3 linked regions of the Salinivibrio kushneri genome follow. The protein of the gene in region 3 binds, or shares a complex with, the protein of the main gene of each other region. Links are inferred from orthologs where the notes say so. Each region holds a gene or a part of one and is shown on either strand. Other genes may lie near its edges.

Region 1 (2,999 bases), 990 kb from region 3 along the record:
CAGAAAGGTAGATGTAAAATTGCGCGAGATCAAGTTTGAGAGGTTAGCGATATCAATCCGTTATTTTGTTGCAAATATAACCAAAAAATGACGCCGAGTTAACCAGACGGGGTGACGCCATATCAACGCCAATGAAATCAAAAAGCAGTGTTTTCTTACGGCGGGAAGAGCGCGACGCTCTAAGTAAGAAAAACGCCCGACAAGGTTGTCGGGCGACTTGAATTATTGCGGGTTTGCACCAGAAAAAAGCGCAAAAAAGTTACGGCTGGTGATCTCACAGACCGTTTCCACCGATTCACCCTTTAACATCGCGACGTACTCAGCAACTTCTTTCACATAAGCTGGCTGGTTTTGCTTGCCACGATGTGGAACAGGTGCCAAGTAAGGCGAGTCTGTCTCAACCAGCAGGCGTTCAAGCGGTATACGACGCACCACATCTTTCAGCTCTGTGGCCTTGTTGAACGTCACTATCCCAGAAATTGAAATGTAGAAACCGAGTTCAATCGCCGCCTCTGCCATCTCATAGCTTTCTGTAAAGCAGTGTAGCACACCCCCGACGCGCTCAGCGCCTTCCTCACGTAAAATCGCAAGCGTGTCTTCACGTGCTGCGCGAGTATGGATAATCAAGGGTTTGTTGAGCTCAACCGCGAGGCGGACATGCTGACGGAAGATCGCTTGCTGCTGCTCAGCAAGTTCTGGCTGATAGTGGTAATCCAGCCCTGTCTCTCCCACCGCGACGACACGCTCATCAGCGGCTAAGGCTTTCAGCCGGTCATAATCGAAACCATTTTCAATATCCAAAGGGTGCACGCCACATGAGGCAAAAACATGCGGGTAAGGTCGGATCATCTCTAGCATCGCCGGAAAACTATCTAGCGTTACCCCCACCGAAAGGAAATAGTCGACGCCCCTTGCCTGCGCTTTATCTAAAACATCGGCAACATTCTGGTGCAGCGAGTCGTAATCCAGTTTGTCGAGATGGCAATGAGAGTCTATTAACACGTTATTCTCCAATCGATAATAGCCACTGGCTAACTACCAGTTCGGTATTTAGCCCTGTATGAGTTTGTAACTGACGCTGTAATTGATGCAGCGCGCGTAATAATGAATGAACTTGCTGGGTGGTCAGTGCATTGGCCACTTCCGCAACCCGTTGGTGATGATGCCGGTGCACAATGGTCTGCTCCACGCCTTGACGCCATTTGAGTACATCAAGCAGAAAATAACTGAGCCAGTTCAATGAAGCAGGGTAGTGTGAGACTAAGACCTCAATAGTGTCAAATAAGCCCGTTCTCTCACGCACATAGGTAGAAAAGCCCTCCACCACAGCATGGTGATGATCTAACCCGCCCGATGCCACAAAGTCGCTGGCGGCCAAGGGAGCGCCACGATATAAACCCACCGCATGGTCTGGCACCGAACGCTGCAATGTTTGCTCGATCCATGCCTTGGCTGTTTCAGCCTCCGCCTGCGGTGCCTTCCACACACTACAGCGACTGACAATGGTCGCGAGTAGGCTATCCAGCGAGTCTGTCAGCAATACGAAGTAACACCCTGAAGGTGGCTCTTCTAGCGATTTAAGCAATGCATTGGCCGCGGCTTCCCCTAAACGCTCGACACACTCTATGACAATAAAGCGCGCCCCACCCAATTGCGACGTTTCCAGCGCTTGTCGTTGCACCTTGCGGACTGCATCGATACCAATCTGCTTGCCCGGTTTCTCGGGGGCTAGCCAGTGAATATCAGGATGGTTACCCGCCGCGAAAAGCTGACAATGATGACAATGACCACAAGCGCTATCGGCTTGATCGCTGCACAGCCTCACCTTAGCAAGCTGGCTGATCAACGCGCGACGGCCGCTGCCTGGGGGCGCGGCCAACAAGAGCGCATGCGGGAACCTTGCACTCACCAATAGCTGCTGCCAATGCCCCCAAACCCCTTCAAACCAGGGATAAACGCAAGGCGCGGGGTATGCCAATCCTATCTTGTCACTCATACGCCTGTCTGCTGCTTAAGCCAGTTTTCTAGTGCCGTCTTAATCTGAGCAGTCACGTTGTCTAGCGACTGGCCCGCATCAATCACCACCACACTGGGATCGTCGTTTGCCAATGCCAGATAGCGGGCTCGCGTGCGCTCAAAAAAATCGAGTTGCATTTTCTCAATCCGGTCCAGATCACCGCGGCCACGCGCACGCGCTAAGCCTACTTCCGGATCGATGTCCATATACAATGTTAGTGAGGGAGCAAACTCCCCCAATACCGTTTCTTTTAGGCTCTGCATCAGCGACGTGTCCATACCACGTCCCCCACCCTGGTATGCCTGTGATGACATATCATGACGATCACCCACCACCCATTGACCCTTCGCCAGGGCGGGTTTAATCACATTTTCGACAAGCTGTACTCGGGCGGCATAAAGCATGAGAAGCTCGGCTTTATCAGTGAGCGGTTCATCCGGGTGACCTTGTTTGACAAGCGTGCGCAACTGTTCAGCAAGCGGCGTACCACCGGGCTCTCGCGTGGTGATCACATCTTTGATGCCGACATCGAGCAACACCTGTTTGATCTGATTGATGGCCGTACTTTTGCCCGCACCTTCGAGGCCTTCTACAACGATGAAATGGTTCTTCATTGATTCTTCAACACTTTTAAGTAATCACGCACGGCTCGATTGTGTTCGGCCAAGGTGGTAGAAAATTGGTGGCCGCCTTTACCCGTGGCGACAAAATAGTAGTAATCCGTCTTTGCTGGCTGCGCAGCGGCAAAGATTGACGCTTTACCTGGCATTGCGATCGGCGTCGGTGGCAAGCCATTAATCACATAGGTGTTGTAGGGGGTCGGTGTGCGCAAGTCACGCTTACGAATATTGCCCTCATACTTATCACCCATGCCATAAATCACGGTCGGATCGGTTTGCAAACGCATACCACGTCGCAGCCGGTTCACGAACACCGACGCGACCTGTTCCCGCTCACTCGCTACTGCGGTCTCCTTTTCAAT
Region 2 (2,798 bases), 730 kb from region 3 along the record:
GTGCTCGCCGGCGACTGTCTAATTCGGAGGCAAAGTCATCTATTAAGTAGATACACGCGATACCTTGCCCCTCACTATACAACTGGCCTTGTGCAAGCCGAAGTGCACACACCATGAGTTTTAACTGTCCGCGCGATAGCACATCATCAACCGGCGTACCTGCCACCTTGATGCGCAAATCCGCTTTATGCGGCCCTGACACCGTGTATCCCATCTGCTGGTCGCGCTCAAAATTCGCCGCCAACAATGCCTGATAGTCTGCGCCTCGCTCCCATCCTTGGTAAAAACGAAACTGGATGGAAAACTCGGGGAGAAATGCTTGGCATAATGCGGTTGCTCGCGCAGCAACCGCATCAACGTAGGCTTGCCGCCATGCACTGATTTGCTCGGCAAGCCGCGCTAATTCCGTATCCCATACTTGAATATCGCCATAGTGGCGCGCTGTTTTCAATGCCGCGTTGCGTTGCTTCGTCAGGCGCTTCACGCGCGTCCAAGCTTCAAAAAAACCTGGCTCAGAATGAAACACGCCCCAATCAATAAACGCACGACGAAACTTGGGCCCATCGGTTAACAACTCAAATCCTTCCGGGGTGATCAGTTGCAATGGCAGCACTTTGGCCAGGGCCACCAGCTTTTGCCCTTTTTCTTGACCGATTTTAACATCTGCACTGCCATCTCGGCGCTTTTGAATGCCGACCGGAAGCAAGATCCCATCTTGCGTTTTTACGCGACCATGTACCGTAAGATTAGGTTGCTGATGACGGATTACGCGGCTGTTGAGGGCGCTGCGAAAAGAGCGCCCATGGCCGAGAAAGTGAATGGCTTCCAATACACTGGTTTTACCACTGCCATTGGGGCCAATTAAAAAGTTAAAGCCTGACGACAATTCAATATCGCAGGCTTCAATATTTCGAAAGTCGTGGACGACCAGTCGTGATAGCGCCATAACCTAGAGGCGAATTGGCATCACAACATACATGGCGTCCTCGCGATCACAGTCCTCAATCAAGGTACTGCCCACCGCGTCTGTCATCGAAAAACGCACCTTGTCACAACGTAAAACATTGAGCACATCAAGTACGTAACTGACATTGAAGCCAATCTCAATCGGCTCGCCTTGGTAGTCGACTTCCAAAAACTCTTCCGCTTCTTCTTGCTCAGGGTTATTGGCGGAGATACGCAGCTCGCTACCTTCAATATTCATTCGCACGCCGCGAAATTTCTCGTTCGATAATACCGCTGCTAATGACAATGCTTGCTTGAGCTCAGCACAGTCGACCTCAAGCGTTCGAGAAGTGGATTGTGGCAGCACTCGGCGATAATCAGGGAAGCGCCCATCAACCAATTTAGAGGTGAAGGTAACATTGCCCACCACCGCACGAATGTTCGATGCGCCGACTTGGATATTAACGAGGTGCTCACTGTCATCCAACAAACGCGCGAGTTCACTTACCCCTTTTCGTGGCACAATCACTTGTTGAGCCGGCAGACTTTCTTCCATCGCCAAATGACATACCGCCATTCGGTGACCGTCAGTGCCGACTGTACGCAATGTCTGTCCGTCCGTTTCGAACAAAAGCCCATTGAGGTAATAGCGCACATCTTGGTTAGCCATCGAGAACTGCGTGGCGTCAATTAGATGCCCCAGCTTGCTTTGTGGCACTTGTAAGCTCACTTCGGCATGCCAGTCTTCGATATTAGGATAATCGGTGGCTGGAAGAGTCGATAAGGTGAAGCGGCTTCGCCCTGCGCGCACCACGACGCGGTCGCCCTCTAGTGCCACTGTGATGCGGGCTTCGCTATGGAGACCTTTGATAATGTCCATAAACTTACGCGAAGGCACCGTGATTGCCCCATCAAGGTGCTCACCGTCCAGCGGTGCGGTGGCATTAAGCTCAACCTCCATATCGGTCGCCGTCAGTTTTAGTTGCTGCTCGGCAACGTTAATCAGAAGGTTACTTAGGATTGGCAAGGTGCTACGCCCGCCTAACGCCCCAGAGACTTGCTGAAGCGGTTGAAGTAATTGCTCACGCGTAAGAGTAAATTTCATAATTAGGACGACAACGTTCGAATCAGGTTAGAGTAGTCTTCTTTAATATCGTGACTTTCTTCACGTAGCTGCTCAATCTTACGACAAGCATGTAATACGGTGGTATGGTCACGACCGCCAAATGCATCACCGATTTCCGGTAAACTGTGGTTGGTCAGCTCTTTTGCTAACGCCATCGCCATCTGGCGGGGTCTCGCCACCGAACGAGAGCGACGCTTAGATAACAAGTCTGCCATCTTGATTTTATAATATTCAGCCACGGTTTTCTGGATATTATCAATGGTGACCAGTTTTTCTTGCAAGGCGAGCAGATCCCGCAGCGCTTCACGCACGAAATCAATGGTAATCGCACGGCCGGTAAAGTTGGCGTTAGCGATCACGCGGTTAAGCGCCCCCTCAAGTTCACGCACGTTTGAGCGCAGACGCTTAGCGATAAAGAACGCCACTTCATCGGGCAAGCGAATAGCGTGGTCTTCCGCTTTTTTCATCAAAATCGCCACCCGGGTTTCCAGCTCAGGCGGCTCAATGGCCACTGTCAGCCCCCAACCAAAACGCGACTTCAAACGATCTTCCACCCCATTGATTTCTTTGGGATACCGATCGGAGGTGAGAATAATTTGCTGATTCCCTTCCAATAAGGCATTAAAGGTGTGGAAAAACTCTTCCTGCGAGCGCTCTTTGTTGGCGAAAAATTGAATGTCATCAATGAGTAGCGCATCAACACTGCGGTAATAGCGCTTAAACTCTT
Region 3 (6,443 bases):
TATATTCTTCGTCTTCACCCAGCCCGAATACCTGCGCGGTACCTGATTTCCCGCCAGATAAATATTCCGCTGAACGGAATGAACGACGCGCGGTTCCTTTGCGGCCGTGGTTAACCAGTTGCATGCCTTTGAGGCCAACATCCCAATATTTATCGTCGACGCCTTTAATCGGAGGAAAGGGCTCGGCGTCGGGCTTGTGGGTGCCGTGTTCATCGCGTGTTTTGTTTAATAGTTTGGGCGCTTTGACTTCGCCACGGTTGATCAGCACCGTTAATGCTTTAACGATCTGCATCGGGGTTGCCGTCCAATAGCCTTGTCCAATCCCGACTGGAATCGTGTCACCTTTGTACCAAGGTTGGCGGTAGCGGCTCATCTTCCATTCGCGGTTAGGCATATTAGCGCTGCTTTCTTCTTGAATGTCGATGCCTGTGTATTGGCCAAAGCCAAACTTTTCCATCCACATAGAGAGTTTATCGATCCCCATGTCATAAGCAATTTGATAGAAGAAGGTATCAACTGACTCCTCGATCGATTGCACGATGTTTACGCGTCCGTGGCCCCACGGCAGCCAATCGCGGAAGGGGCGAGTGTCTGAGTTGGGGATCCGCCAATAACCTGGGTCATTACGCGTGGTTTTGGTGGTGACCACACCTTCTTCTAAAGCGGCGACAGCAATGAAAGGTTTCACCGTCGAGGCGGGGGGATAAATGCCAAGAGTGGCGCGATTTACCAAGGGACGATCTTTATCGTTCAGCAGCTGCCGGTATTGCTTGCCAGAAATACCGTGCACAAATAAGTTAGGATCATAGCTTGGGGTGGAGACCATGGCCAAGACACCCGAGGTGTCAGGGTCGACGACGACCACTGCACCTCTGCGATCCCCAAGGATGCCGCGCACATAGAGCTGCAGGTCAATGTCGAGGTTAAGAATCAGATCTTTGCCCGGCTGCGGCGGTACATATTTAAGTGTACGTATCACACGGCCACGGCTGTTCACCTCAACTTCTTGGTAGCCGGCTTTACCATGCAGTGTTGACTCGTAGTATTTTTCAATCCCTAGCTTGCCAATATCTCGGGTTGCTTTGTAGTTATTGAGCACCCCTTTTTGTCTTAGCTTGGCAATATCGCGATCATTAATCTTGGCGACATATCCGAGCACATGGGTGAGTGCGTCACCATAGGGATAATGGCGCTTTAAGTAGGCTTTGATTTCCACCCCAGAAAACTGATGCTGGTGCGCGGAAAAAATCGCGACTTCTTTGTCGGTGAGCTGAGTTTTCAATGCCACGGCATTAAAACGTCGCGAGCGGCGACGCTCTTTCTGGAAGCGCGTAATGTCTTTGTCGGTCAATGAAAGTAAGTCTTTTAGCTGAGCCAGGGTTGCCGGCATATCATCGACTTGTTCAGGGGTCACTTCTAAGTGATAAACGGGGCGGTTTTCAGCCAGTAACTTTCCGTTGCGATCGTAAATAAGCCCGCGGTTAGGGGCGACGGGGACAACTTTGATACGGTTATCGTTCGAGCGTGTTTGGTAGTCTTGGTGCTCGGTCACCTGAATATGATAAAGGTTAGTCAGGAGCACCCCAACCAGCGCCATAATACCGACAAAACAGACGATAGCGCGTCGTACAAACAAGGCCGCCTCGGCGCTGTGGTCTCGGATTTCAACTCGTTGGCGCTTCATCTTTGCTTATTCTCGATGATACGGATGATTGGTGGTCAAGCTCCACGCGCGATACAGGCTCTCGGCCATAATGATGCGCACTAGCGGGTGGGGGAGGGTCAGTGGTGACAGTGACCAGCTTTGCTCGGCGGCGGCTTTACACTGTGGCGCGAGCCCTTCTGGCCCACCGATCAAAATGGCGACATCGCGGCCATCAAGCTTCCACTTTTCCAATTGGTTAGCCAATTGCGGTGTATCCCAAGGCTTGCCGGGAATATCGAGTGTTACAATGCGGCTGCCACGACTGACCGCCGCCAGCATGGCTTCCCCTTCTTTTTGCAAGATGCGGGCAATGTCGGCATTTTTGCCACGCTTGCCGGCTGGCACTTCAATCAGCTCGAGTGGCATGTCTTTCGGAAAGCGGCGTTGGTATTCTTCAAAGCCTTGCTCTACCCATTTAGGCATTTTATTGCCGACCGCAATCAATTGGATTTTCATGGTTTAGTTCCAGAGCTTTTCCAATTGATAGAGCTGGCGTTGCTCTTCTTGCATGACGTGCACCATGACGTCACCTAAATCAACCACAACCCATTCGCTGTCATCTTGCCCTTCTGTGCCGAGCGAGTCGATATCAACGGCTTGGGCCTGCTCACACACATGTTCGGCGATGGAGGCAACGTGACGGCGGGAGTTGCCGGTACACAGCACTAAAAAGTCGGTAATGCATGATTTATCACGTACATCCAGGGTCACAATATCGCTGGCTTTTAACTCATCGACCTTATCGGTCACAAACTGTTTTAACTCGTTAGCTTGCAAAGAAAACCTCTATGTGTTGCTGATGGTCTTATTAGGCCAGTATACCATTTGCTAACCCTTTGGACACGCTAGGGAGCCAGTGGTTCGGACGCTTGGCACATGAGTGCACAAAAATACTGCAAATCCGGCCAAGGGTCGCTACCAAAATCCGTTTTTAGTCTGACTTCTACCTGCGCTAAGCGGCGCAGCAGTGCGGTCAATCGGGCTTTGTTAAGCCGATTGAGAGCGGCAGTGAGCATGGGACGACGTGTTTGCCACACACGGAATTGGTCAAAGATGGCATTCAGCGGTCTGCCTTTTTGTCCTTGCTCGTGAATGGTGTACAACTGCTTTAGCTCCCTTTGGATCAGTCTTAAAAGGAGGGTGGGCTCTTCACCTTCAGCATGAAGCTGATCAAGTATCCGCTGTGCGCGTTGTGCTTTTCCTGCTAGCAGCGCATCGGTGAGCTGAAAGGGGGTAAAGTGATGATGGCGCGATAGCGAACTCTCGATACGAGGCAAGGTGAGTGCCCCATCAGGATAAAGTAGCTGCAAGATATGCAGACTTTGCACTAAGGCGAGGAGGTTTCCTTCATGCCATTGTGCTAACAACTGTAGCGCAGGTTGGTCTGGCTTTAGCCCTAACTGGCGACACCGTTGCTCAATAAAACGCGGGAGTTGACGGGCATCCGGGGTATTACACACCACGTATAAGCCGTGTTGGGCGAGCGCTGAAAACCATTTGGCGCTTTCTTGTTTTTTATTGAGTCTTTCCCCTTGAACCAACAAGAGCACATCAGGGTGTAGGTAAGTCGCCAGTTCGGTCAGCTGTTTAGTCTGTGCGCTGGTTAAACCGTTTTCCGGACAAGTCAGCTCAATGATCTGTCGAGACGCAAATAAGCTAAGCGCTTGACAGCAGTCAATTATCTCTTGCCAGTCGAGCTGTCCATCAATAACAAATTTATGATGCTCTTCAAAGCCTTGGGCGCGAGCCGCCTGTGAGATAGCGTCTCGTGCTTCTAGCTTGAGTAGTGGGTCGGAGCCAAAGACCAAATAGCATTGGCGCAGTGGCTGGCTGAGCTGCTGCGCCAATTGGTCGGGGTAGGTTCTCATCATTGCGCGGGGTTCGTTTCGGTTTGTCGCGTTTCAATGATAACGTCTGGCTTAGTCGGCGTGTCACCTTGCTCGAGATCTTTCATCGCCGCTTGTTCGGCCTGCTGGCGCTCAAACTCAGCAATATCGCCTTTTAGCTGGGAAAGTTGACGCATGATTTGACGAGTGGCCTCTGTACGCATCTCAGCGACCAATTTATCTTCCTCAACGGACTTTGCCAACGCTGTCAGTGGGTTATCAAGAAAGTTACGGCTTAAAGTGGTGTTATAGCTATAACTCCCTTTACCGGGGATCGTGACGCGATAACGGGCAACATAGCGAAACTCTTTCTCCGCCACGCGGCTGTTTTGGTAAAGCGATAGCGTTTTTTCGCTATTGCTTTCACCGAGCAAGTGGATATTGGCCACCTCCTTGGAAGGAGAGACAAGATCGACCTTGTGTTGACGCAAGGCATTTCGCATTTGCCGGGTGAGCTCGCCGTAAGGGTCAAAGCTGGTTAATGAGACCTTATCAACCTCATCGGGCAGATTGTAGCTGCCGCGTAAGGCAAACCCGCAAGACGCGATGGTCAAACAGACCATCGCGACAAGCAGGGAGCGAAGCATTGTCTTAAACAGATTCACTCCATCGCTCCTTGTTAGTTGGCAACAATGTTAACCAGCTTGCCAGGCACGTAAATCACCTTGCGCACGGTTTTGTCTTCGGTAAATTTCACCACGTTTTCATCCGCCATCGCTTGGGCTTCTACGGCCTCTTTCTCCGCATCAGCGGCGACGGTGATCTTGGCGCGCAGTTTACCGTTAACTTGGACGATGATCAGTTTCTCATCTTCAACCATGGCTGCTTCGTCGGCTTGTGGCCACGCCGCATCGTCGATGTGAGTCTCGCCCAGTGCATTCCACAGGCTAAAACAGATATGTGGGGTGATGGGATAAAGCATCAATACCACGGCTTTAAGGGCTTCGTCGAGCACCGCGCGGTCTTGTTCACTTTGCTGTGGCGCTTTTACCAATCGGTTCATCAGCTCCATAATCGCTGCGATAGCGGTGTTAAAGGTTTGACGGCGACCCATGTCATCACTGACTTTGGCAATGGCTTTGTGCACCTCGCGGCGCAGCGTTTTTTGCTCATTGTTGAGTGCGCTAGCATCCAGTGCCACGACAGGCCCTTGCTGACTGTGCTCGTAAACCAGTTTCCATACGCGACGCAAGAAGCGATGTGAGCCCTCGACCCCTGATTCTTGCCACTCTAGGGTCATATCCGCGGGCGCGGCGAACATCATGAACAGGCGTACCGTATCGGCGCCGTATTTTTCTACCATTAATTGCGGGTCAATGCCGTTGTTTTTCGACTTCGACATCTTGGTCATGCCCGCATGAGTAACCGCATTGCCTTGGCTATCTACCGCATTAACAATTTGGCCTTTGCTGTCACGTTCGACGGTGACTTCGGTTGGTGACACCCATACGCGCACACCTTTATCATCGGTGTAATAGAAAGCATCAGCCAGCACCATGCCCTGACAGAGCAGTTGCTTAAACGGCTCGTCGCTATCGACCATGTTTTCATCACGCAGCAACTTGTGGAAGAAGCGAGAGTAAAGAAGGTGCATACAGGCGTGCTCAATGCCGCCGATATATTGATCCACAGGTAGCCAGTAGTTGGCAGCACTTGGATCGAGCATCTGATCGGCTTGTGGCGAGCAATAGCGCGCATAGTACCAAGACGATTCCATAAAGGTATCGAAGGTGTCGGTTTCACGCAGTGCAGGCTTGCCTTGGTATTGGGTTTGCGCCCACTGTTTGTCCGCTTTAATCGGGCTTTGTACCCCATCCATCACCACATCTTCTGGCAGGATCACGGGCAGTTCATCCGTCGGGACTGGCACCACGTCACCGTCTTCGGTGTTCAGCATAGGGATAGGTGCGCCCCAATAACGCTGACGAGAAACGCCCCAATCACGAAGACGGAAGTTAACGGTTTTCTTGCCTTTGCCCAAAGACTCAAGCTTGGCGGCAATCGCATCAAACGCGGCATCAAAGTCTAAGCCATCGAATTCACCGGAGTTAAATAGCTTGCCTTTTTCGGTATGTGCTTGCTCAGACAAGTCAGGCGCGTTGCCATTTTCGTCCAGGATCACCGGCTCAATATCCAAGCTGTACTTGCTGGCGAACTCAAAGTCGCGCTGGTCGTGGGCAGGCACGGCCATGACCGCACCAGTACCGTAGTCCATCAGGACAAAATTGGCGACAAAGATAGGCACGCGACGGCCATTAAGGGGGTGGGTCGCGTACAGGCCGGTTGCCATGCCTTTTTTCTCCATGGTGGCAAGCTCAGCTTCCGCCACTTTGGTGTTACGGCACTCTTGTACAAATTCAGCCAAGGCTGGGTTGTTCTTGGCCGCGGCATCGGCCAGTGGGTGACCGGCGGCAATGCCGACATAGGTCACGCCCATTAAGGTATCAGGACGGGTGGTGTACACATCCAGTGCAGGGTGCTCACCTTCCACGTCAAAGGTCAGCTCAACGCCTTCTGAGCGGCCAATCCAGTTGCGCTGCATGGTTTTTACCATCTCTGGCCAGCCATCCAGTTTGTCGATGTCTTGCAGCAGCTCTTCTGCATAATCGGTGATCTTGATAAACCACTGTGGAATTTCTTTTTGCTCCACAGGGGTGTCACAACGCCAGCAGCAGCCTTCATGCACCTGCTCGTTCGCCAACACGGTTTGATCGTGTGGACACCAATTCACTGACGAGGTTTTTTTGTAGACCAAGCCTTTGTTATAAAGCGTGGTAAAGAATTCTTGCTCCCAGCGGTAGTAATCAGGGCTACAGGTCGCGACTTCGCGATCCCAGTCGTAACCAAAGCCC

The links. Proteins that work in one complex are often made in the same cells at the same time.
Region 1: the proteins of holA (region 3) and holB are in contact, whole or in part, in a cryo-EM structure (PDB 8GIZ), measured with the Escherichia coli proteins. The link is inferred for Salinivibrio kushneri from one-to-one orthologs.
Region 2: the proteins of holA (region 3) and dnaN are in contact, whole or in part, in a cryo-EM structure (PDB 8GIZ), measured with the Escherichia coli proteins. The link is inferred for Salinivibrio kushneri from one-to-one orthologs.

What each region holds. Positions count from the first base shown.
Region 1 is NZ_CP114588.1:1,719,858-1,722,856, forward strand. It holds holB (DNA polymerase III subunit delta'), read right to left. Parts: upstream 1,997-2,999; coding sequence 1,004-1,996; downstream 1-1,003. Other genes in the region: N8M53_RS08120 (TatD family hydrolase), read right to left, coding at 223-1,002; tmk (dTMP kinase), read right to left, coding at 1,993-2,631; mltG (endolytic transglycosylase MltG), read right to left, coding at 2,628-2,999. UniProt on the Escherichia coli protein: Part of the beta sliding clamp loading complex, which hydrolyzes ATP to load the beta clamp onto primed DNA to form the DNA replication pre-initiation complex.
Region 2 is NZ_CP114588.1:584-3,381, reverse strand. It holds dnaN (DNA polymerase III subunit beta), read right to left. Parts: upstream 2,051-2,798; coding sequence 950-2,050; downstream 1-949. Other genes in the region: recF (DNA replication/repair protein RecF), read right to left, coding at 1-946. UniProt on the Escherichia coli protein: Confers DNA tethering and processivity to DNA polymerases and other proteins. Acts as a clamp, forming a ring around DNA (a reaction catalyzed by the clamp-loading complex) which diffuses in an ATP-independent manner freely and bidirectionally along dsDNA.
Region 3 is NZ_CP114588.1:724,307-730,749, forward strand. Bases 1,563-4,481 are described here. They hold holA (DNA polymerase III subunit delta), read right to left. Parts: upstream 3,574-4,481; coding sequence 2,551-3,573; downstream 1,563-2,550. Other genes in these bases: mrdA (penicillin-binding protein 2), read right to left, coding at 1,563-1,684; rlmH (23S rRNA (pseudouridine(1915)-N(3))-methyltransferase RlmH), read right to left, coding at 1,691-2,161; rsfS (ribosome silencing factor), read right to left, coding at 2,165-2,482; lptE (LPS assembly lipoprotein LptE), read right to left, coding at 3,573-4,196; leuS (leucine--tRNA ligase), read right to left, coding at 4,211-4,481. In the rest of the region: more of mrdA, read right to left, coding at 1-1,562; more of leuS, read right to left, coding at 4,482-6,443. UniProt on the Escherichia coli protein: Part of the beta sliding clamp loading complex, which hydrolyzes ATP to load the beta clamp onto primed DNA to form the DNA replication pre-initiation complex.